Regions from separate parts of the Acetobacter oryzoeni genome, predicted to be linked through region 2. Evidence: riboswitches for the same ligand, from Rfam matches in the RefSeq annotation. Region 2 holds a riboswitch; each other region holds the start of a gene.

The links. A riboswitch is a leader RNA that binds a small molecule or an ion and turns the genes downstream of it on or off. The one in region 2 is predicted to bind cobalamin.
Region 1: another riboswitch for cobalamin. It lies ahead of EOV40_RS02135 (TonB-dependent receptor plug domain-containing protein); the one in region 2 lies ahead of EOV40_RS12270 (CbtB domain-containing protein).
Region 3: another riboswitch for cobalamin. It lies ahead of EOV40_RS10690 (DUF1636 family protein); the one in region 2 lies ahead of EOV40_RS12270 (CbtB domain-containing protein).

The regions. Positions count from the first base shown of each region.
Region 1 covers NZ_CP042808.1:433,151-440,693, forward strand. Annotated here, with positions in the region: gene EOV40_RS02120 (SDR family oxidoreductase) at 194-967, opposite strand; gene EOV40_RS02125 (LysR family transcriptional regulator) at 1,126-2,049, shown strand; gene EOV40_RS02130 (Na+/H+ antiporter) at 2,115-3,824, shown strand; cobalamin riboswitch at 3,877-4,108, shown strand; gene EOV40_RS02135 (TonB-dependent receptor plug domain-containing protein) at 4,244-6,415, shown strand; gene EOV40_RS02140 (ABC transporter substrate-binding protein) at 6,415-7,326, shown strand; gene EOV40_RS02145 (FecCD family ABC transporter permease) at 7,323-7,543, shown strand, end outside.
Region 2 covers NZ_CP042808.1:2,626,040-2,633,582, reverse strand. Annotated here, with positions in the region: gene gabT (4-aminobutyrate--2-oxoglutarate transaminase) at 1-1,039, opposite strand, end outside; gene EOV40_RS12275 (LysR substrate-binding domain-containing protein) at 1,200-2,147, opposite strand; cobalamin riboswitch at 2,265-2,484, shown strand; gene EOV40_RS12270 (CbtB domain-containing protein) at 2,891-3,109, shown strand; gene EOV40_RS12265 (CbtA family protein) at 3,133-3,867, shown strand; gene EOV40_RS12260 (carbohydrate porin) at 3,986-5,566, opposite strand; gene EOV40_RS12255 (iron transporter) at 5,731-6,282, opposite strand; gene EOV40_RS12250 (FTR1 family iron permease) at 6,316-7,137, opposite strand; gene EOV40_RS12245 (cupredoxin domain-containing protein) at 7,141-7,500, opposite strand.
Region 3 covers NZ_CP042808.1:2,296,624-2,304,166, forward strand. Annotated here, with positions in the region: gene EOV40_RS10675 (cobyrinate a,c-diamide synthase) at 1-526, opposite strand, end outside; gene cobN (cobaltochelatase subunit CobN) at 523-3,987, opposite strand; gene cobW (cobalamin biosynthesis protein CobW) at 4,007-5,059, opposite strand; gene EOV40_RS10690 (DUF1636 family protein) at 5,056-5,484, opposite strand; cobalamin riboswitch at 5,664-5,900, opposite strand; gene EOV40_RS10695 (MarR family winged helix-turn-helix transcriptional regulator) at 6,055-6,573, shown strand; gene EOV40_RS10700 (FUSC family protein) at 6,563-7,543, shown strand, end outside.

The DNA of each region.
Region 1 (7,543 bases), 550 kb from region 2:
GGTGGAGGCGCAGCATGTATTATGTAACACTATAACATTACAACAGGAATGAGCCTTGTTTGCTCAGCTTTCTGTGGGCTGTTGCACGCGCGCAACAGCTTTGCATCTGGGGCAGGGCACAAAAAAGGAGGCCACGCTTTGCACGTGGCCCCCTTGCACATGGCGGTGTGCCGCAACGGGCACAAAGCCGGTTTTATTTTGTGGTGTAACCGCCGTTTACCAAAATGGTCTGGCCCGTCATCCACCAGCCTTCAGAAACAATAAAGCGCACATAGGGTGCAATATCTTCAATGTCTGTCAGCCCTGTTTTGCTAAAGGGAGAAAGTGCGGCAGCGGTTTTGTGGTAAGCCACGGCATCTGCACTTTCCTGCCCGTAAAAGAACGGCGTATCCATAGGGCCGGGGCCAATGGCGTTAACAGAAATGCCACGCGCGCCATATTCCTTGGAAGCCGCACGGGTGAAGTGTTCCACCGCAGCCTTGGAACCCGCATAGGTGGAATAGAACGGTGTGTACGCGCCTAGCAGAGATGTCACCAGTGTTAGCAGCTTGCCGTTATCGGCCAGATGTTTTCCGGCTTCACGAATGAATTGATACGCCACCTTGGTGTTGATGGTGAACATGGCATCAAATTCTTCATCCGTGGTGTCTGCAATCGGCTTTTTCAGCACTTTGCCCACGGTGTTAATGGCAATGTCTGGCGCGCCAAAAGCCGTTTTTGCATCTGCAAACAGTTTGGCTACTGCTCCGGGCTGTGTCAGATCAGCCTGAAAAGCCTTAGCCTGCGCGCCTGCCGCTTTTACAGCGGCCACAGTGGCATCGGCTTCCGCCTTGCTGGCTGCGCTATGGTAATGGATGGCAATGGCCTTTGCGCCATGCTCTGCCAGATCCCGCGCAATCAGCCCGCCCAGATTTTTGGCCCCACCGGCTATCAGAACGGTTTTGCCTTTAATGCTGTGGTCTACCATGTTGGGTGCTCCCTTGCATGTATCGGGGGCCGATGGATGTGGCTCCCGTTTTCTCTTGCCACCGTATCAGCTACAGTAGGCGGATAAAGCTGCCTGTTCTGACAACACTTGCCAGATTTCCCGAACAATGCAGGTGGCAGCCCAAAAGGCTAACGCGCATGGATAGGATAGATCTTTTTCGTATTTTTGCCCGCGTGGTAGAGGCGGCCAGTTTTACCCACGCGGCAGAAACCTTGGGCATGCCGCGTTCCAGCGTATCCGCCGCCGTGCAGCAGCTAGAAAGCCGCGTGGGGGCACGTTTGCTTACGCGCACAACACGCACAGTTACCCCCACGCCAGATGGCGCAGCCTTTTACGAACACTGCCTGCGCCTTGTGGCGGATGTGGAGGAAGCGGAAAACCTGTTCCGCCAGAGCGAAAGCGCTGTGCAGGGTGTGCTGCGTGTTAATATGCCCGGCCGCATTGGGCGGCTGATTGTAGCCCCGGCCTTGCCCGATTTTCTGGCAACATATCCCGGTCTTTCGGTAGAACTGGGGGTAACGGACAGGGCCGTGAACTTGGTGGAAGATGGGTTGGATTGCGTGCTACGCGTTGGGCCCTTGCAGGATTCCGGCCTGATTGCCCGCCGCATGGGGGAGCTTGAACTTATAAACGTGGCCAGCCCCATATATCTTAAGCAGCGCGGCACACCCCAATGCCCGACAGATTTGCTGAAAGGGCACGAGGCTGTGCGTTATGCCTCCCCCCAGAATGGCCGGGTAGAGCAATGGGAGTGGGAGGAACACGGCCATACCCACACGCTGGATGTGCCGGGCCGCGTAACGGTTAACAGCGCAGAGGCTTTAATAGCCTGCACACTGGCCGGGCTGGGGGTGATGCAGATACCCGCTTACGATGTGCGCTCTTACCTGCATACAGGCCAGTTGGTGGAAATACTGCCCCAGTGGCGTGCGGCACCGCTGCCTATGGCGCTGCTTTATCCGCACAGGCGGCACCTTTCCATGCGGGTGCAGGTGTTTGCCACATGGTTGGAAAATTTGGTGCGCCAGCAGGTTTTGCGTCCTGTTTCCGCCATGCCGTAAAGCGGGTGTGTTTCTGCAGAATGTCCGTTGCATAAACACCCAAACACGCCCAAAGAGCGCAGGCCATGTTGACCATAGAAAACATTCTGCTGCTGCTTTTGCTGGCGGCAGTCAGCAGCCTGCTTGTTGCCCTGTTTAAACAGAAGGTGCCGCAGCCGGTTATCCTTATCATTCTGGGTGTGTTTGCTGCGGTGGCGGGCATGCATGTCAGCTTGCAGCCAGATATGTTCATGTTTGTGTTTCTGCCGCCATTGCTGTTTGCAGATTCATTTCGCATGCCATTGCGTGAGTTTGCAGAACTGCGCGGCCCCATTCTGTTTCTGGCCTTTGGGCTTGTGGTGCTCAGCACGCTGGTATGTGGCTATGCTATCCACTGGATTGTGCCAGAGCTGGGCCTGCCCATCTGCTTTACACTGGCGGCTGCACTTTCCCCCACAGATACGGTTGCGGTTTCCAGCCTTATTGAAGGGCGCAAGGTGCCCAACCGGCTGTTGCAGATTTTATCGGGCGAGGCCCTGTTTAATGATGCCTCCGGCCTTGTGTGCTTTCGCTTTGCCATGGCCGATGCCCTTACGGGTGAGTTCTCTTACAGGCAGGCTTTTGGCACGTTCCTAATGGTGGCGCTGGGCGGCCTGTTGGTGGGCGCTGCGGTGGCATGGCTGGCTGTTAAGCTCAACCGCGTGCTGGTGCGCCGTGGGTATGATGATCCGCAATCCCAGATCATCTTTGTGCTGCTCTTGCCGTTTTTAATGTACGCCGCGGCAGAAGCGGTGGACTGCTCGGGCATTCTGGCCGCCGTGGCAGGCTGCATGGTGCTCAAACTTTCTGGCATGATAGAGGACACCGCCACTTTTACCCGCCTGCAGGCCACAACGGTCTGGAACATTGTCAGCTACGTTTTTAACGCGCTTATCTTTTTGTTTCTGGGCATGCAGTTGCCAGAACTGTTGCAACATGGCGTGGCGCTGGGCCGGAAATATGATGTGGCCTTGTGGCAGGTTGGCCTGTTTGTGGTGCAGATATACGCCATTATGCTGGCCATGCGCTTTGCAGGTGTATGGACATCCGTTTTCGGCCGTTGGGTGGTGGCGCGCATTGGCAGCCTGCCGTTTGAACCCACAGGTTTTGCAGGCAGCATGTTGCTGACATTTGCTGGCGTGCGCGGGGCCGTTACGCTGGCGGCTGTACTTTCCCTGCCCGAAGGCACGGATGGCACAGATGCCTTTCCCATGCGCGATGCCGTGGTGGTGGCCGCTACCGGGGTGATTGTTCTTTCCCTGCTGGCAGCCAGTGTGTTCATTCCGCTGTGTTTGCGCTTTTTGCCGCAGGAGACGGTGGACAAGAACGCGCAGGAAGAAAACATGGCCCGCCAGAAGCTGATACGCGCAGCCCTTGCGGTGCTGACAAAAGCGCGCGCGCAACCGCCAGCGCCCAACCCAAACAGCACAGCACTGGCAAAGCCCGAGGGGCAGAATGCAGATGAAGCCCTGCGGCAGGAGGTGATAGACCGCCTGTATCAGCTGTATCACAGCCGTTTGGAAGAAGAGGACGAAACGCCGCGCATCACACCGCTAGACCGCAGCCGCGCCCTGCGCCATGCGCGTATGGAACTGGCGCTGCGCCTGCAACTGCTGCGGGCCGAACGGCAGGCCATGCGGGATATGACATCGCGCAGCGAGATTAACGACCAGACAGAATGGAAGCTCCAGCAGGAACTGGATTATGAGGAGCAGGTTATCCGCTCCCAGTCTCAACGCCTCCCGCGTGAAGCCTAAAGCCAGCCGCCGCGTTGGGGCGTGCTTTTGTTGACAAGCCACCCCCAGCCTGTAAACCACACCGCATGATGGTTTCCCCCAAGGGGAATGAAAAGGGAACCGGGTGCCCGCGCCATTGCCTGCAATGGTTTTGCGATATTCCCGGGCTGTCCCCGCAACTGTAAGCGGCATGGATGTGCACGCACGGCGCAAAGCGCTGGCCCACTGGAACAAACCTTTCCGGGAAGGGGTGCCACAACCGAAAAACCGCAAGCCAGGAGACCTGCCATCAGCACACAGTTGCAGACGGGGCATGTCAGCCGGGGTGTGCTGGCAGGCTGGGCAAGCGGTCAGCCAATGGGGTGGTTTGTGCCCTGTGGTGGAAAAAGCCGGGCCAAGTCTCGTGGCAACGCTGTTAAACCGCGAGATTGCCTTAACCCATGCGCCTAAAAAACCTTTTGCTTACCGGCTCTTCCCTGCTGCTGGTAGAAACCACTGCCGCCATTGCGGCAGATGCCACAAGCCCCGCTACATCAACGGGTAAAAACACCGTTGCTGCCAAAGTGGCCGTAACACCTGCCGCCACCGCTCCGGCGCAAAAGGCGCCTATCTCTCATGCAGCGGAGGGTGCGCAAGCTGTGCAGGCCCGCAGTGCGCAGGCTTACCCGGATTACGTTACGGTAAGTGCGGCACGCCACCCCATGCGGGCGGATGAAATTGGCACGGCCATGACGATTGTGACAGAAAAGCAGATCCTCACCCAGCAGCGCCGCACGCTTACAGATATTCTGGTCCGCCAACCGGGGCTGAATGTGGTGCGTTCGGGTGGCTTTGGCGGCACCACCTCCATTTTCATGCGCGGCAACAATGCCAACGAGGTGAAAGTGCGGCTGGATGGCATGGATATTAACGATGGCAGCTCCACCTCCGGCGCGTTTGATGCTGCGCAGTTTGTTACCGATGGCATGGGCCGCATAGAAATTTTGCGCGGGCCACAAAGTGGCCTGTACGGGGCAGATGCCATGGCCGGGGTTATTGATATTACCACAGCACAGGGGCAGGGCAGGTTTACGCCTTTTGTGCGGGTGGAAGGTGGATCTTACGGCACGTTCAATCAGGTTATAGGCGCGCGCGGCAGTAAGGGAAAGTTTCATTACAATGTTGAACTTTCCCATTACCGGCAGGATGGTTTTCATGAAATCCCGCGCTATATCGGCCGCTATTTTGGCGCAGACAAGGAACAGCGCCACCGGGGGGACAGAAACGATAACCGCTCCGCCAACATTCGCTTGGGCTATGATGTCACCCATAATTTTGATCTGGGGCTGACGGCCCGGCTGATACAGAGCAACCTGCACACCTACAGCGCCTATAATATGGAAGATGAATATTACAGTCGGCTAGGATATTACGGTGATGTAGGGAGCGAGCGTGAACACACCACGCAAAATCAGGACATTGTGCGGGGCACGGCGCATTTATCCTCATTCGGGGGCAGGTTCGATCAGGTGATTGGTCTGGGGTATATGACAGGCCGCAGAAGCTGGACAGAAACCGGCACCACGCTGGAAGGTGATGCCTTGCAGTATGACCCCACATATTACCGCACCAGCCGCATTAAAATAGATTGGCACGGCACTGTTAATCTGGACAAATACGGATCTCTGCTTGTGGGGGCAGAGCATTTTCATGATACGTTCAATTCCAGCCAAGGGAACAGTGCAGCATCTTCCACACCGTTCAGCACCAGCGCGGGCATGGATACCACAGCAGGCTATGGGCAGTATCAGGGCAACTGGAACAAGATTTTATATGGCGCGGCCAATATCCGGTATGATGCCAATTCCCGCTACGGCAATTACGTGACGTGGCGTGTGGCTCCGGCCATTCATATTCCGCACAGCGGCACGGTTATCAAGGCCAGTGCGGGCAGTGGCTTTCATGGCCCTTCATTGTATCAGCTTTTTGCCAACCAGATTTCCACCAGCTATGCGGAAAAAGGTAACCCCAACCTGCGGGCCGAACGCCTGATAGGGTATGATGTGGGCGTGGAACAAACGCTGGCGCATGACAAACTGCATTTTGGGGCCACATGGTATGAAAACCATGTGCGCAATCTTATTCAGTCTGTCAGTTCCTACGAAAATTACTATTCCACCTATTCCTACAATAACGTGGCCCGTGCCCGCATGTATGGCGTAGAAGCGTATCTGGATTGGAAAGCGCTGGATACGCTTGATTTCAACCTGAACTATACATGGACCCACGCGCGAGATGCCTCTACCGGCCAAGCCCTCCAGCGCCGCCCGCAGCACAAGTTCAACTTCAACACCACATGGCAGCCGGTGGATGGGCTCTCGCTTTCGGGCAATATTCTGTATGTCAGCGGTTCGCGCGATACGCCGGTTATTTCTGATACGTACCAGTATTGCAGCACATGCGGCAAAGACCACGGATATTTCACCATAGATCTGGCGGCCAGTTATAAAATCAACCGCTATGTCACCGTATTTGCGCGGGCAGATAACCTGCTCAACCGCCAGTATGAAAGCCCTATAGGCTACCTTCAGCCTGGCCGCGCAGGCTATGGCGGCTTTACGCTGAATTACTGATGCAGCTTTCCGTCTTCCTTCGCCGGGTGGTTGTGTGTGCATGGGGTGCTACCCTTGCGGCGTTTGCACCCGGTGCGGCATGGGCGGAGCGTGTGGCATCGCTCAACCTGTGCACAGATCAACTGGCCCTTATGTTGGCAGATCACAAGGATATTATAGGCGTATCCACCCTTGCGCGGGATTGTACGGAATCTGTGTTGTGCCAGCAGGCGCAGGATGTGCCGGTGTTGCAATCCACCGCAGAAACAGTGCTGGCCGCCAAGCCCGATGTGGTGCTGGCAGGCCGCTTTACGGCACGCTTGGCTGTGCGGGCCGCCAAGGAGGTAGGGGCCAAGGTGCTTACGTTGCCGCCTGCATCCTCCTTGGCGGATATTCCAGATCAGATCATGCAGGTTGCCAATGCGGTGGGGCAGCCAGAACGCGGGCGGCAACTTGTGGCGGCGTTTCAGGCCCGGTTGGCAGAAATAGCCACAACCCGCCAGGTGTCAGACCCCATAGCCGTGGTGTATGAGGCCAACGGTTTTGTGGTGCACGCCCATAGCCTGCCAGATGATGTGCTGGCCCGTGCCGGTTTGCGCAACTTCGCCACCACGGCAGGCACACCCCCCTTGGGTGGGCGCGTGCCGCTGGAGGTGCTGTTGGCGTATCACCCGGATTTATTGGTGAGAGACCCTTCCGGCCCCGGCCATTCCCTTGCGCAGGCCATGCTGTCCAACCCGGTTATGCTGGCTATGTTTGCGCCGCCGCATGTTGTGGATGTGCCAGCCCGCCTGTGGCTTTGTGGGTTGCCGCAAACGCTGGATGCCGTTGCCACATTACGCCATGCGCGGGATGGTATTGTGGCTGATGCTGCAAGGCATGTTTCACATCCCCCCATAGCACAACCCACGGTAAAGGAGACCCAACCATGAAGCCCCTGCGCCCTGTTGTGCTGAACACCCTGCTGGCGTTGCTGGTGGCTGTTATGGCTGTGGCCTCCCTATGGTGGGGGGAAAGCAGCATTAACGTGCCTGCGGCTTTGGCAGATTGGTGGAACGGTGCCCATTCCATAGGCGCGGTCATTATGGGGCAGTTGCGCCTGCCGCGCATGTTGCTGGCCCTTATGGTCGGTGGCACGTTGGGGCTAAG
Region 2 (7,543 bases):
TGACAGGCAGCATATCTGTGCGCTTGTGCCAGCCTGCAATGCGGGCTTTCAGGCGTTCACCCATGCTGTTGGCGCGGTCCAGAAGCTTTTCTTCTTCAATAATATCCAGCACGGCCAAGCCAGCAGCACAGCCCAGCGGCGCGCCAGCATATGTGCCACCCAAGCCACCCGGAGGCACGGAATCCATCAGTTCTGCACGGCCAATCACGCCGGAAAGCGGGAAACCGCCTGCCAGAGATTTGGCAATGCACACCAGATCGGGTTCTACGCCAGAATGCTCAATACCAAATAGCTTGCCAGTACGGGCAAAGCCGCTCTGCACTTCATCTGCAATCAGCTTAATGCCGTGCTGGTCGCAAATAGCGCGCAGGTGTTTGAGCAGTGCTGTAGGGGCAACGCGGAAGCCGCCTTCACCCTGCACAGGCTCAATAATAATGGCAGCCACATTGTTGGGGGAGATATCAGCTGCAAACAGGAAGTTCAGCATCTTCAGGCTGTCTTCCACCGTGATGTCATGATCATCGGGGAAGGGGATGTGGTAAACTTCGCCCGGCAATGTGCCGAAGGGTGCTTTGTAAGGCAGAACCTTACCCGTAAGCGCAGAAGCCAGCAGCGTGCGGCCATGGAAGCCGCCGCAGAACGCAATCACGCCATTGCGGCCAGTTGCTGCACGCGCAATTTTTACGGCGTTTTCTGTAGCTTCACCACCCGTGGTGAAAAAAATGGTTTTGGCATCGCCAGAAAACGGTGCGCGGGCATTCAGCTTTTCAGCCAGCTCAATATAGGGCTCGTAAGCAGAAACCTGAAAAGCCGTATGAGTAAAACGGTCTAGCTGCTTTTTAACAGCATCCATCACTTTTGGGTGGCGATGGCCAACGTTCAGAACGGCAATGCCGCCGGCAAAGTCAACATAGCGCTTGCCTTCCACATCCCAGATTTCGGCATTTTCTGCGCGGTCTGCAAAAACGGGGGTGGAGGTAGCAACGCCGCGTGGCACAGCATTGGTGCGGCGGTTCAGAAGGTCTTTATTCGTGGCCATTAATATGGGCTCCCGGGAACTATGTTGCGGGCAAAGTTGTTTCTGTTCCGTAAAATGTTTCGCGGGGGAGGGGGAGGAGATTTTTTGTTGCCTCTGTGGTGATAAAAAGTCACCAGCAATTAAGCACGTTCATATCGTTGCGTAGGCGCTTAACTGCATTTTAAGGGAGGGTATGTGTACTTTGCGTTTTCAGTTCCACCTGTTCTAAAAGCCAGTTTCGGAACGTGATGAGAGATTTTTTCTCCCATGTGGCAGTAGAAGCGCGCAGAAGATAGGCCCCTAGGGCTACTTCTCGCAAAGGGGTTTGCGTAGGCTGCACCCGCACAAGGTGGCCTGTTTCAAGATCATTTCCCAGCAGGAAAATATTGCCAAGAGCAATGCCTTCTCCGGCGCGGGCAGCCGCCAATGTAATATGGGCCTGCCACAGGCGTGTTGCGGCAGGTAGTTTTGTGCAGGCTACATTTTGTGCGTGAAACCAAAGTTTCCACTCGGCTTCATCTTCTTCCTGCAATAAGGGTGCGCGGAGCAAATCTGCTGTTGTGCGGGGCTGCCCGCCCAGTTCTGTAAGACATGTGGGGGCAGCTACCGGAAAAACATCTGGCCGGGCAATAATCATGCTGCGTGTGTTGCGGGGTTCAGCTAACGGGGCATCATCACGCACATAACCGATATGAGCATGATTATCTGTTTCCACGCCCGTAACGTGGAAAGCCGTATTCGCATCTACTGGGCGCAGCATGATTTCCAGTTGAGGGTGCGCGCGCCGAAAGGAGGAGAGCCGAGGTAGCAACCAATGGTATGCAAAACCATGCGCGCAGGTAATGGTAAGGGGGGGCGTGTGGTTGCGGATATCTGCCGTGGCCGTGGCCAGTTCTTCCAGCAATGGGGTGATGCGGGAATAATAAGTGTGACCCGCTAATGTAAGGGTTCCTGTTTCCTTATCCCGTAAAGGTGTGCCTAAAATATTTTCCAGATCCCGAATGTGGCGGCTTATGGCTGCGTGATCTACGCGCAGTTCTGCTGCGGCCCGTCTGATACCGCCTGTGCGTGCAAACGCCGTAAAGGCATTGAGCATGGCTAGTGGGGGAATGCGGTATCGTTGGTCCATAAGTCGCCAGTCAGGGAAAAGTCTGCAGAAACAGGTGGGTTAAAATGGCGGCTCTGGCAAGAGTTATACCTGCATAATCAGGCAAAGATTGAAATATGAAGCAAAAATAAGGTAAGGGTTGCGCCATCTTACAACGGTCCCGCGCAAGCGGGTTTGAAAGGGAATGCCGGAGGTTCCTGCTTTGGAACCCAGTCGGCAACTGCCCTCGCAACTGTAGGCGGAGAGCCTATTACTCCTTAGCCGCATAAAGCGGCAGTCACTGGTGTTCGCATCGGGAAGGCTGAGTAATGCGCAATGACCCGCAAGTCAGGAGACCTGCCGTTGTTGTCTTGTTTAATCGCCGGGCGAGGGAACCGGAGATGGATGATTTGCGATGTTTACTCCTCTGCCCTCGGCAGATTTCTCCTTAAATACATTCTGGGCTTTTGTCTTCACGCGGCGTGGTGAAGTGTAACAATGCTTTGTGTTCCAAATAGAATTTGGAAGAGGTTTTGGTATGCTCTGCACCGTTGATTGCTGGTTGGTGAGAGGCTGACGGATGGAGCAGGCAAGTATCTCACATGGAATGACGTTCCTTTCGGGTGCCTCTTTGCTCAAGGTGGGAGAACAGCAGGCGTGTTCGGAATGCCCTTGCTGTTAGGCTTCGTCCTTCTATGATGAGGGCCGACCAAACCATGAAGTTCTGTTTCACACTCTTTTGTGCCTGCTCTGGCGGGCTTTAAATTTAAAAAGGATACAACATCATGAGCACATCTGTTCATACAGCTATGCCGGTTGCGGCAGCGGGCCAGAGCATTCCGGTTCGTGCCATTCTGCCTTGGGCTGTTTTCGGCCTGATTGTTTCTGCACTGCTGATCTACTTTGTAGGCGCAGAGCAGGGCGCCACTTCCCTGATTTCCGGACATGCTGTGCATGAATTTGTGCATGATGGCCGCCATCTTCTTGGTTTCCCCTGCCACTAAGGCACGAGAGGAAAGTTTTACTCATGGTTGGTCGTCTTTTAGCCCGCGGCATGGTCGCGGGCATTCTGGCTGCATTGCTTTCTTTTGTATTTTCAAAAATTTTTGGTGAACCGCAGGTCGCTTTGGCTATTGCGTTTGAAGCCGCTCAGGATGCTGCCGCAGGTGCCGCGCCAGAACCTGAACTGATAAGCCGTGGTGTGCAGGCATCTTGGGGCTTGCTTACTGCTGTGCTGATGTACGGTGCCGCATATGGCGGTATTTTTGCGATTGTTTTTGCATTTGCCTATCAGCGTCTTGCAACATTAAGCCCACGCGCTATGGCATTATTGCTGTCTGGCGTTGGGTTTTTAACGTTTGTGCTGATACCAGATTTAAAATATCCACCTAACCCACCCGCAGTTGGGCAGGAAGAGACCATCGCGCTGAGGACAGAAATGTATTTTGCAATGGTTGGCCTTTCTATCGCCATTTCCATGATTTGTTTGTTGGTGGGGCGCGCACTGTCTAACGTAATCGGGCATTGGAACGCTGCTGTATGTAGCATTATTCTGGGTATTGCGCTTGTCGCTGCTGTGCAATTTGGTCTGCCAGATTTTAATGAAGTGCCAGACAATTTTCCTGCTGTAGTGCTTTGGCGTTTTAGAGAAGCATCTATCGGAATGCAGATTGTTTTGTGGTCTGTATTGGGGCTGGTTTTTGGCGCTTTGGCTGAAAAATGCCTGTCATCAGCAAACGGTGTGGCGCGGAAGACGCTCTGATTTTTCCGAGCGGCCTTCTATACAAATTTTGCGTGTATAAAAAAGCATTTCCTAACGTTGCCACTTTTTCCATTTATGAAATGGCAACCGAAAGGGAATGCTTTTTTATTTATAATTTTTAGAAAGTGATGTTGGAATGGAGCCCAAAAATGGCTTCATTCCCGACAAGGCGGTTGCCTGTCCAATCCGTTACACCGCCAGAGGGATGCCAGACATACTGGAAGTCTGGCTGCATGACCCACCAAGGGGTGACCTGTGCCTGATAGGTAAGTTCCAGATGGTTTTCATTGCCTTGTACAGGTGCGCCAGAGTTGCGGTCATACCGTCGCTGGCCAGAAGAAGCACGGCCAATGCCCCAGCCTAGGCCCACCGTATCATTATCACGTCCCTTGAACGGGGCTTTAAGGTTGATGCCCGCATCAATGGCAAAGCTGATCATGTTTCGGTCCCCACCATTACCTGTGGCGCGTGCAAAAATGCCAACAGATTGTGGAGATTGGAGTGAAGGACGCCAGATCATCTGGTCAATAATACCATAGACCATCCAGTTGCCCCGGTCCCACCGCGGAATACCTGTGGTGTCAGCCGCACTACCTAAAGCTTTCCCCTGATTGTTGTAGCGATAATCAGGGAATTTTGCCGTATCGTAATATCCACCCAGCTTGTAGATGCCCGGCAGGCCGGGATCCTTGGTGACATGTGACATGTCATCAGGCTGAGGGTTGAGAGCATACTGCAATTCGGTAATCAGCAGTGCGCCAGTGCCCATGTTGAAGTTGGCACCATCCTCATCATGAGTGTTCTGATTGGTGGGGTCTGCGCTGTTACCACCGTTCTGGATGCCAAAAGAGTTGTTGCGGTTGCCCGGTGGGTTGTCATCTGCTGCCGCAAACATGAATGTAAACTTGTCTGAAGGACGGTAGCGGATGCGGATAGCTGGCGAAGACAGGGGCCAAGATGGTCCACCTGCGTACAGGTTAACCGAAGGTGCCATGGGCCAGCCAAAGTTGGAGTTTAGATATAAGGCCCCGTAATCACTGATCAGGAACTCGGTATCCAAATCCTGCTGCCCGATTTTGACATCCAGTTTGCCGTCCAGAAAAGACTGCTGATACCATAGCTCGAACAGGCGCGTGGAACGATCGGCCTCAAATCCACTGACCGGGTTGAAGTTGGCCAGATGATCCTGAGAGATGGAGCGCCCGCGCAACTGTAGGGCGCTGACATTAAATGTGCCCCCTTTCAGGCCAATCAGTTTTTCCAAATCTACCGTCAAGGTTGGCATAGTTACACCGTCATAGGCTGGGCCGGTGCCCGAACCACTGGCGCCATCGGCCCCTGATGCTGTGCCACCTGTGGCGTTGCCCCACAGTTCATCCACTTCCTGAATATCAAAGCTGATACCGTGTTTGGCCATCCAGTCCCGAGCGCCCCACATATTACCCAATAGGTGGTCGCTCATGTCTGGTGTGTCATCGCCCTTTTTCTCGGTAGCTGCCGCTTCTGCTGCGCGTTGGGAATCTCGCACTGTTGCTGGATCAATTTGCTCAATCAGTGGCCCAGAATTGCCCAACCGGCGGCGGTCCTGCTCAACCTGCGTCTCTTCTGCATGTGCTAAAACAGGGGTGGTGGTGAGAATGGTTGCGCAAAGACAAAAAAATTTCAGAAATGTTCTGTTATATCTATGATGTTTTTGCATGGTCACAGGTTGCTCTGATGGTAGGTATGGATGATTGATATTCGGTAATGGAGAATCATTCTCAATTAGAGCGTCTCAAAATGCAATTAGAATACGACCTTCATAAGTGCAGGGCAGGGGTGTTAAAAAGAGAGGGTAAAGCCCTCTCTTTTGGAAGTTTCTTATTATTTCTCAGGGTATGAGAAAGTGAATGATTCCGTAAAGGGCTGCCAAAAGCCGGGTGTGCCGGTTTCTTTATCTGTGTGATGAAGGAAACCATTGGTTTCTGGTGAGCTATAGCTGAACACCACCGTATAGCTGCCGGGGCCATCCATTTTAACATTATTGGCGTAATGCGGGCCATCTTTTGCTGTCATCGGGTGCAGCGTGCCCTGGTTTTTCCAGTCAGATCCCTTTTTGGTAAGGGTGTAATCAACCTTCAGGTAGGGAACCCATGCACCATCGGGAAAGCCCCACTGGTTATCTGCTGTAGCATGTACATCTGTTTCCAGATGGATGGTATCCTTGCCCATGGCCATGTCTGATGTCATAGGCATCATGTCTACATCAAGCAGATAGTTTGCGGCTATTTCCATGTCATGTGCATGTACGGGGCCACCCACCGGGTATTCACGCGCGGCAGCGGGAAGCGCAATGGCAAGGGTAAGAACCGATGCTGCGGAAAGAATTGAAAGATAGGATTTCATATGTCTGCACCTCAAGTTTTTGTAAGGCACAGTGGCAGATATTTTCTGCACACCTGTGACAGATTATGAAGCGCTGGATTGAGGACGTGTGCGAACAAAGCGTTCAACCACAATCAGTCCGGCAAGTGTCAGCACCCATACAAGCAGTTGAATGCCCATTGGTCTGTCTGTGTATCCAATCAGAACTTTGGCCGTACGCCCAAGCATACTACCATCAGACAGCAGCCAGGATGTATCCCAGATATCGTATCCCAGAGCGGGGATCAGATCATCATTTGCCAAGATGGCAGCGGCCTGACTGGCCATGCCAGCAGCCAGAAAGGAGACCAGAACATTCGTGACTGCAAAAAGATGTTTTAGAGGAATGATAATCAAGCCTCTATAAAGCGCCCATGAAAGTGCAGCTCCGCCCACAACACCAAGCAGGCCGCCTGTAAACATGGGCACAAAACCAGTATGTGCGGATACGGCAATACCATACAGGAACAACACAACTTCCATACCTTCACGCAAGACAGCTACGGCAACAACTGTAGCTAAAGCGAAAAGGGAGCGGCTTCCTTCTGATACTTCCTTACCAACACTACGCATTTCCTGAGCAAGCTCACGACCGTGGCTTGCCATCCAGATAACATGCCAAGAAAGCATAAGAACAGCGATGCATAGGATAGAAGCAGAAAAAATATCCTGCCCGTTGCCAGAAAAAGCCTGAGAGAGTTGCCCCGCAAACATGGCCACAATGGCTGCGCCAACAACACCTGCTCCAATGCCGCCGGAAACCCACCATCCGCGCCCCGGAATGCCCCGCGTGGCTGCAAGCACGATGCCAACAATCAACCCGGCTTCCATAACCTCGCGAAAGACAATAATCAGGCTTCCAAGCATAATTTACTTCTTTTCTTCTGCTGTAACGGTACCCTTGGCCTCGTCTGGATGGTAATCATCAAAAAAAGTATAGGTTCCAGGGTGTAGAGGCCCGGCATGAACTTTGATTGTTCCTTGTGGAACAACAATTTTTTCAAATTTCATATCGTAGCTTTCGAACTCATCAGTTGTCGTGTCCTGATTATTGAGTTCGATCATGAATCGCTCACCAGCTGGAACGGTGATATGATCAGGCTCGAAATGATGATCTTTGACAGTAAGCTGAAAAACTGTTTGAGAATGGGCCTGCTGAGGGAAACATATCCATGCACCTGCTAACAGAGGAATGGCTGCTACAAGCAGTTTCATTGTATGATACTCCATCAGTCATGCCGTTTGGATTAGTGCGAATCATTGTCAAAGTCAA
Region 3 (7,543 bases), 330 kb from region 2:
CAGGCAGATCCGCCATAGCCACAGCAGAGCGCGCCAAACGCTCATGCCGTTCGGATGCAACGCGGTTTAGTACAACACCATGCACCTGCACAGCATCGGACCACCGTGCAAAACCCTGTGCAATTGGCCCGACAGATTGCCCCTGTCCGGAAACATCCAGCACCAGCAAAACAGGAATACCAAATAGAGCTGCGATATCAGAAGGCGCGCCACGTGCACCCTCTGGCGCCATCAATCCATCAAACAACCCCATGGCAGATTCCACCACAACCACATCTACATCTTTGGCAGCGGCATCCATAATGCCAGCCAATAAATCTGTAGGCATGCACCAGCTATCCAAGTTCAGAGGTGGGCGATGTGTGATAGCGGCATGAAAAGCGGGATCTATATAATCCGGCCCAGTTTTAACGGCCCCAACCCGTAACCCTCGGCGCTGAAAAGCTGCCAGCAATGCAAGCGTAACCGTTGTTTTGCCACCACCAGAGCGAGGGGCCGCAACCATGATAATACGAGGGGCCTTCATGCCTTGTTTTCCTCATCCAAAACACAAGCCACACTATTTCCCCGTGGATGCCACAAGCCTCTTTGCCATGCATCGGCAAAACGTGCGCGCATTGCTTCTCGTGCTGCTGGGTTTTCCTGTTTCAAAAATGCATCACACACGGCGTTACCTAAGGTTTGGTCAAAAACCAGATCAAATTGCCTATCAAAGCGTTGGGGCAACGTAGCCGCAAATCCGTGCAACGCATCTAGCCCACGCGCCATTTCCGCTGCCCCTGCGTATCCGTGCTGCTGCATGCCATAAATCCATTGCGGATTAGCCAACCGGCCACGCACAATACGCGCCACTTCCTGCGCTGCTGTACGTAAGCGGGGCATATCCGGCCGAGATGTATCTCCATGTAATATAGTTGGCATTGCCCCTAATGTAGCTGCGGCGGCAGAAAGACCACCTTCATGCGCAGCTATATCCGGGCTTTCTAAAATATCGGTTTCTGCATTGTCCTGCACATGCAGCACAGCTTCTGCCTGACCAACCAAATTGGAAAGCGCCTGCATATCCTGCTGGCCATCCCTGCCACCACCATATGTCCAGGATGATCCTTCCAACCAAGCTGTTCCGAGTTCCTGCTTATTGTCCCAAGCGCCTGTATTCAGGCGTTCCTCAACACCTGTGCCGTAATTACCAGCCGCAGCCCCAAAAATACGGGCCGTGGCACGCTTTCGGGCCTCTCCTTCCAGCCCTTTGACAGAAGCTGCCAAAGGGTTCCATTCAGCCGGTTCATTTCGTTGGGCAACAGCAGTCACAGCTTGATCAAACAGGGCTATCTGATCTGCAAAAGCATCCCGAAACAAGCCAGAAACACGCAAAGTTACGTCCACTCTTGGCCTGTCCAGCAATGGCAAGGGAATAATTTCAAACCCGCATACATGCCCTGTACTGGCAGTGCGCTGCACTTCCACCCCCATAAGGCGCAAGGCAAGCGCCATATCCTCACCGCCCGTACGTAAACTGGCAGATCCCCACATATCCATAACAATATGCGTTAGATGTTCCCCCTGTTCCTGCAAATGCCTTGTCAGCAACAGTTTTTCCATTTTTTTGGCCAGCACCATGGCAGAGGGTGTAGGCAATGCACGTGGGTCCACCGTAAACAGGTTACGCCCTGTTGGCAGCACATCTACGCGCCCGCGGGTTGGCGCTCCTGCTGGACCAGGTGCGACAAAACGCCCACTTAATGCTGCAAGAAGCGCCTGAGCCTCTGCTTGTCCACTTTGCATGATTTTATGCGCGACCTTAGACGTAAAAGCAGCATCTTCCTGCCGCCCACAGGCCTGCGCAATAATTTGCACCAGTTTTTTGGAATGTGTAGCTGGTTTGCCAAAAACATGCAGGCCATCACGAATTTGCAGATCTTTTACATCGCACAAATAAGCATCAAGCCGTGCAAGTGCTTCTGCTTCATCCAGTTCTCCGGGGCGCACACCACTTTCGGCCAGCATACCCGTGCGTATGGCTTTATCCAGAATATCAGCACGCAATAAAGCACCGCGACGAGGATCCAGCCCATCTGCCTCAGCATATTCATCAATCAGGCGTTCGAGTTCCTGCGCCTCTGCCGAAAGTTCAGCCTGCATAACAGGGGGCGTCATATGGCCAATAATAACCGCACCCAAACGCCGGCGTGCAGCCGCAGCTTCGCCCGGATTATTAACAATAAATGGGTAAATAACTGGTAAATCACCTGTTAATACGGTTGGCCCACAAGATGGAGATAACGCCACGGCCTTACCGGGCAACCATTCCAGTGTGCCATGCGTACCTAAATGCACCATGGCATCGAGCTTTTTCACATGCTGCAACCACAAGTAAAACGCAACATATGCATGGCATGGCGGTGTATCAGGATCATGATACAGGGCTTTACGATCAGCCACCGCCCCTCTGTCTGGTTGCACAGCCAGAGAAATATTCCCTAGCTGAATGTAACGCAGGCAAAAAACACCATCTTTTACATTGGCATCCTGTTCAGGGTCACCCCATGCTGCACAAACAGATTGCACAAAAGCCGGATCTAAATCTGCCAAAAGCTGACGATAGAGCTTTGTATCAAGAACAGGCTTGGAGCAGCTATCAATCAAAGCAGAAGCAAGGGCTTTTGCATCAGGAGCATCTTCTGCTCCTATATTATAGCCTGCATGATGCAAGAATGTGAGAATGGAAGATGTAGATGCAAAACCATCCAATCCCACAGCATGCGCTATATGCGCTCCAGATTTTTCTAGCCCCGCGCCTGGATAATCAGACAGAATAATAGATATTTTCTTGTCTGGTTGTGGAATTTTCCGCAATCTAGCCCATGCAATTGCACGGCCTGCCACCAACTTTATACCTGGTTTATAAGGATCTCTGAACGCAGGCTGCCCGGGCTCAGCATCCTTTCTGAAAGAAATTGGAAAAGTTGCAATTGTACCATCCAACTCTGGCAAGACCACTTGCATGGCCATATCTGCCCGCGCCAGACCACGTGGGCTTTCTTCCCACAAAGCCTGTGTACATCCCGGCTGCAAAAGTTGCAGAATAGGCGCATCAGCCACATCCAATGGTGAAAAACCATTCTGGTTTCGTGCAGAAAAGCACGTTGCATCCAGAACAACATCAGGTTTTGCAGATTGTAGGTAATGGCTTACATCTTTAGAAACGGATGGATCCTTTAAAGAGGTAACATACACAATCTCTACAGCGCAGCCACGTTGTGCCAGTTCTTCTGCCAGAGATTCCGGGCCTGCCACATCCCCTACCAGCAAATGCGCGCGATACAGGAGTATGATCGCTTTTATCTGGAGTTGCGCCTGAGCTATGGCAGGAGAATAAGAACGATAGACACCCCATGCAGGCAATGCTTTGGGTTGTGTTCCCTTATCTTCCTGCATACCCGCAAGAGCAGACATGAGCCCTAATGCCGCACAGATGTTATCTGGGCCACCTTGCTGGAAAAAACCATTTAAGCGCGCGTAATGTTCAGCAGAAACGGTGGAAAGTTCTGCCAGCCGCCTATCTCCTCCTATATGTCCTACTTGTTGCTGCGCATCAGAGCTATGGCTTTGCAAAATATCACCAGGTAGCAAAGTTAGCGGCACACCTGTTTCACGGCTCCATGCCGCCAACTCTTCTGCCCCATAGCGCCAGTAATCCAAACCACCCAGCAACCGCACGACAACACAGCGCGCTTTTTGCAATGTAGTTTCAATATACAGATCAATCGACATAGGGTGGCGTAACCGTGCAAGACTTGTAACCTGCAAGGTAGGACGCAACGCGCTTCCTTCAGTTTGTGCACGTAAGAGAGCTTCTGCATGGCGCAGGGCCAGAAGATCGCTTTCTGTAAAAGAAAGTACAATCAGATCAGCTGAAGGAAGGTTAAGATCTTCCGCCACTTCCTGTTCATCAAGCGTCCGGTTTTCCCGCACCAAGAGATGCATAAGCCCACTCCGTCCTTAATCAGGCCGTTACCAATGTACCGCCAAGCGCCTTGGCTATGGCCGGAGCCTCCAGCCCCTTTTGCCCGATCACGACAATGCGGCCTTCTCGTCCATCATTGGCAGCAAGAGGACGATCAAATTCGTGCCGAAAACGCGTTCCCACACCCTGCACTGCCAAACGCATGGCCTTACCTGCCACTGCGGCAAAACCTTTCATGCGCAGCACATCATAACGGCGTGCTGTATCCTGCAAGAGCGTTAAAAACTGCTCCACACTCTGTTGCTCAGGCACACGCACCACAAAACTTTCGAAGTCATCATGTTCGTGTTCGCCATCTTCTGCATCATGATGGGAAGGACGAGCGGCCAGATCAGCTTCTGCCGCAGCTCCGATACCAAGCAATATGGCCGGATCTACCTTGCCTTCCGTGGCACGTACAATCTGCACAGGGCGCGGTGCTGTGTGGCGGATTTCATCTTCAACACGTGCGAGTGCATCTGCATCAAGCAGGTCTGTCTTGTTCAACACCACAAGATCTGCAGCGTTGATCTGATCTTCAAAAACCTCTGCCAAAGGGTTGTCATGATCTAGGGATGGGTCTGCTGCACGCTGCTGGGCAATAGCTTCCGGGTCATCTGCAAAACGGCCAGCAGCTACTGCTGGTGCATCCACTACGGTTATCACCCCATCAACAGTCATGCGGTTGCGCACTGTTGGCCACCCAAAGGCCTTGAGCAATGGTTTAGGCAGCGCCAGACCTGATGTTTCAATCACCACATGTTCTGGCGGATCGGCCCGATCTAGCAGGGCTTCCATTGTTGGCAGAAAATCATCTGCTACCGTGCAGCACAGGCAGCCATTGGTCAGTTCGACAATATCATCTTCCTTGCAGCCTTCCACGCCGCACCCGCGCAGAATTTCTCCATCAATGCCAAGAGAACCAAATTCGTTCACCACCACGGCAATGCGGTGCCCTGCTGCACGCTGAAGAAGATTGCGCAAAAGGGTTGTTTTGCCTGCCCCTAAAAAACCAGTGATAATGGTTACAGGCACGCGAGATGCGAGTGTCATGAAGGCTCCTGTTCATCATAAAGTTGTGCGGGAACACGCCCCAGCACCATATTGGAAAGAGATGCCGGACGGCGCGAAGGCATGACCGTGCCCCGCGCGGATTTTGCATAGAGTTGGGCATACGTCAGAAGATCTTCTGCTTTTTCAGCGCCCAGATGCCCTAATAACCATGTCCAACGCTCTGGCATGGCAATGGCTGCAGTGCATCCGCGATCACAGGCAGCCAGACACTGCACCTGACGCAACAGAACCGGAGCTTCCTGCCCAGCAGCTTCTGCTTCCTGCACCAAGGTCTGCAAACGTGCATACAACTGGGCACCCGGCGGCTGATCCATAGCAGGCCCACCACGCCGACATGTGACACACACATGCAAAACAGGGCGATTCTGAGGTGATTTTTGAGAAGAATCGGACGCTTCGGCCATGCTGTATCCCTGAAATAACTACCATTCTAAAAGAACGGCTGCTTGAAAAGGGGTGCAGATACCCGGCGCCCCTGCCCAGAGATGACAGAAGAAATGCACCCTATGGTGCATCTATGCCTGCCGGGCACCCCGCCAGCAGCAACGCCAGAACTTAATAATTAAGGCCCGCCTATATGCTTACGCATAAGGCACCAATGGCAGGTTTCCTGGCTTGTACCCACATATGCTCTCCCTTACAGGCCAGAACATAAAACAGCGTTCCCTACCTTCCCAGCCTGTACGTAGGCCAGTGGCACATTGGGCCAGAAAGCCCATACGGAACACCATGGGTAACTTACAGTTGCGGGGGCAGCGACGGCCTTGCACCGTTCTTCCCTTTTCATCCCGTAAAGGACACCATTAGCCCGCGCACAATGCGCATAAGCGGCCTTTGCTTTCAACCCGCAGTTTTAGCCCTGCAACTTTAAAAGTCTGCTGATCTGAAACAGGATTGAGGCTTCACGCTAATGTTCCTGTGCTTTGCAGCCTTATTTCCATTATTGACGCGCAAAACAGCTATGTTATATTCGTATGAATATACTTTATATGTCAAATATTCTTTCGCTAACTAATGAGGATTCCATGACCTCCCCACGCGTTCTGCCCACACTGGATGAAACGCGTTTTTCAGACATGGCGCTTACCTTCCGCATTATGCGGTTAGCCACCGTCTGGCGCACGCAACTGGACCGGGCCTTACGCCCGCATGGCATGACATTGGCCAGCATGCGCCCGATGGCTTATTTGATGATGATGCCCGATGGCGCCACGCAAAGTGATCTTGCAGCCGCCATGAATGTGGATTGCTCGGCACTGGTGCGTATTCTTGATTTGCTAGAAAAACAAAAGCTGATTACTCGCCTGCAGGATACGCGGGACCGGCGTGCCAAAAAACTTGTGCTTACTTCTGCTGGGCAGGAAAGATGCACGCTGTTCCATACCATTGCAGCGCAACTTGAGCAGAACGTTCGCCAGAACCTTACAGAAGATCAGGTACGTAGCTTAATTCATGATCTGTCCTGCATGCTGGAAACGCATCATGAACGCTAGATCTGAGCACAGCAGTCATACGCTCTTTTCCCTTAACACTCTATTATCCCGCTGCTTACCGGCCTTTTTTTCTGATGAAGCCCAATGGAATGCTTTTAAAGCTACCGCAGGTTATTCTGCCCGCGTGTTTTTGTGCATTGGCATTGCCGTTTTTCTGGCATTTATGTTCCAGCTTCATTCCCCCCTCAGTGCAGCCACAACTGTTCTTATTGTGGCAAACCCAACTGTAGGGGCCATGGTTTCAAAAAGCGTATGGCGTGTTATCGGCACAGTTATTGGGGCTGTTATTAGCGTTGGCATTATGGCCGTATTTGTACAGTCTCCCGTTCTGTATTTTGCAGCGCTTTCTGTTTTTGTAGGTATAGCCTGCATGGTGGCCACGTTTCTGCGCTTCTTTCGTGCCTATGCTGCCGTGCTAACCGGTTATACAATTGTTATTATTGCTGCACCCGCTTTTGCAGACCCAGACAATATCTTTCTTTCTGCAATGGGGCGCTTATCTGCCGTGGTAACAGGCGTGGTGGTAACAGCCTGCGTATTTATGGTGACAAGCCCGCGCAAACCCAGCGCGGTGATGGAAAAGCTGGGAAACGCTTTTCGGGATACCATTCTCCATGCAAAAAACTTTCATGCACAGGAAGGTCTTTCCGCCACACCGGAAGAACATGCGGCAGAAGAAAACAACCCATCTGAAACCACAGATACCGCAACCACAGGCACAGCATTCCGCAGCCTGCCACAACCCCTTTATGATAGCCGCAGCCGCCTTCTGGCAGGTATGGCCGGTTTAACACCAGCCATAGAATTTGCTGCTGCAGATGACCCAGATATGCAGGCCCGTATTTCTAACCTGCGTCTGGCTCTCAACCGTTTAACCGGGCTGATTGTCAGCTATCATCCCTATTGGTTAAACCTCTCTTTGGTGGATGCACAATCATGCCCCGTGCATCAGCATGTTGCCGAAACATTA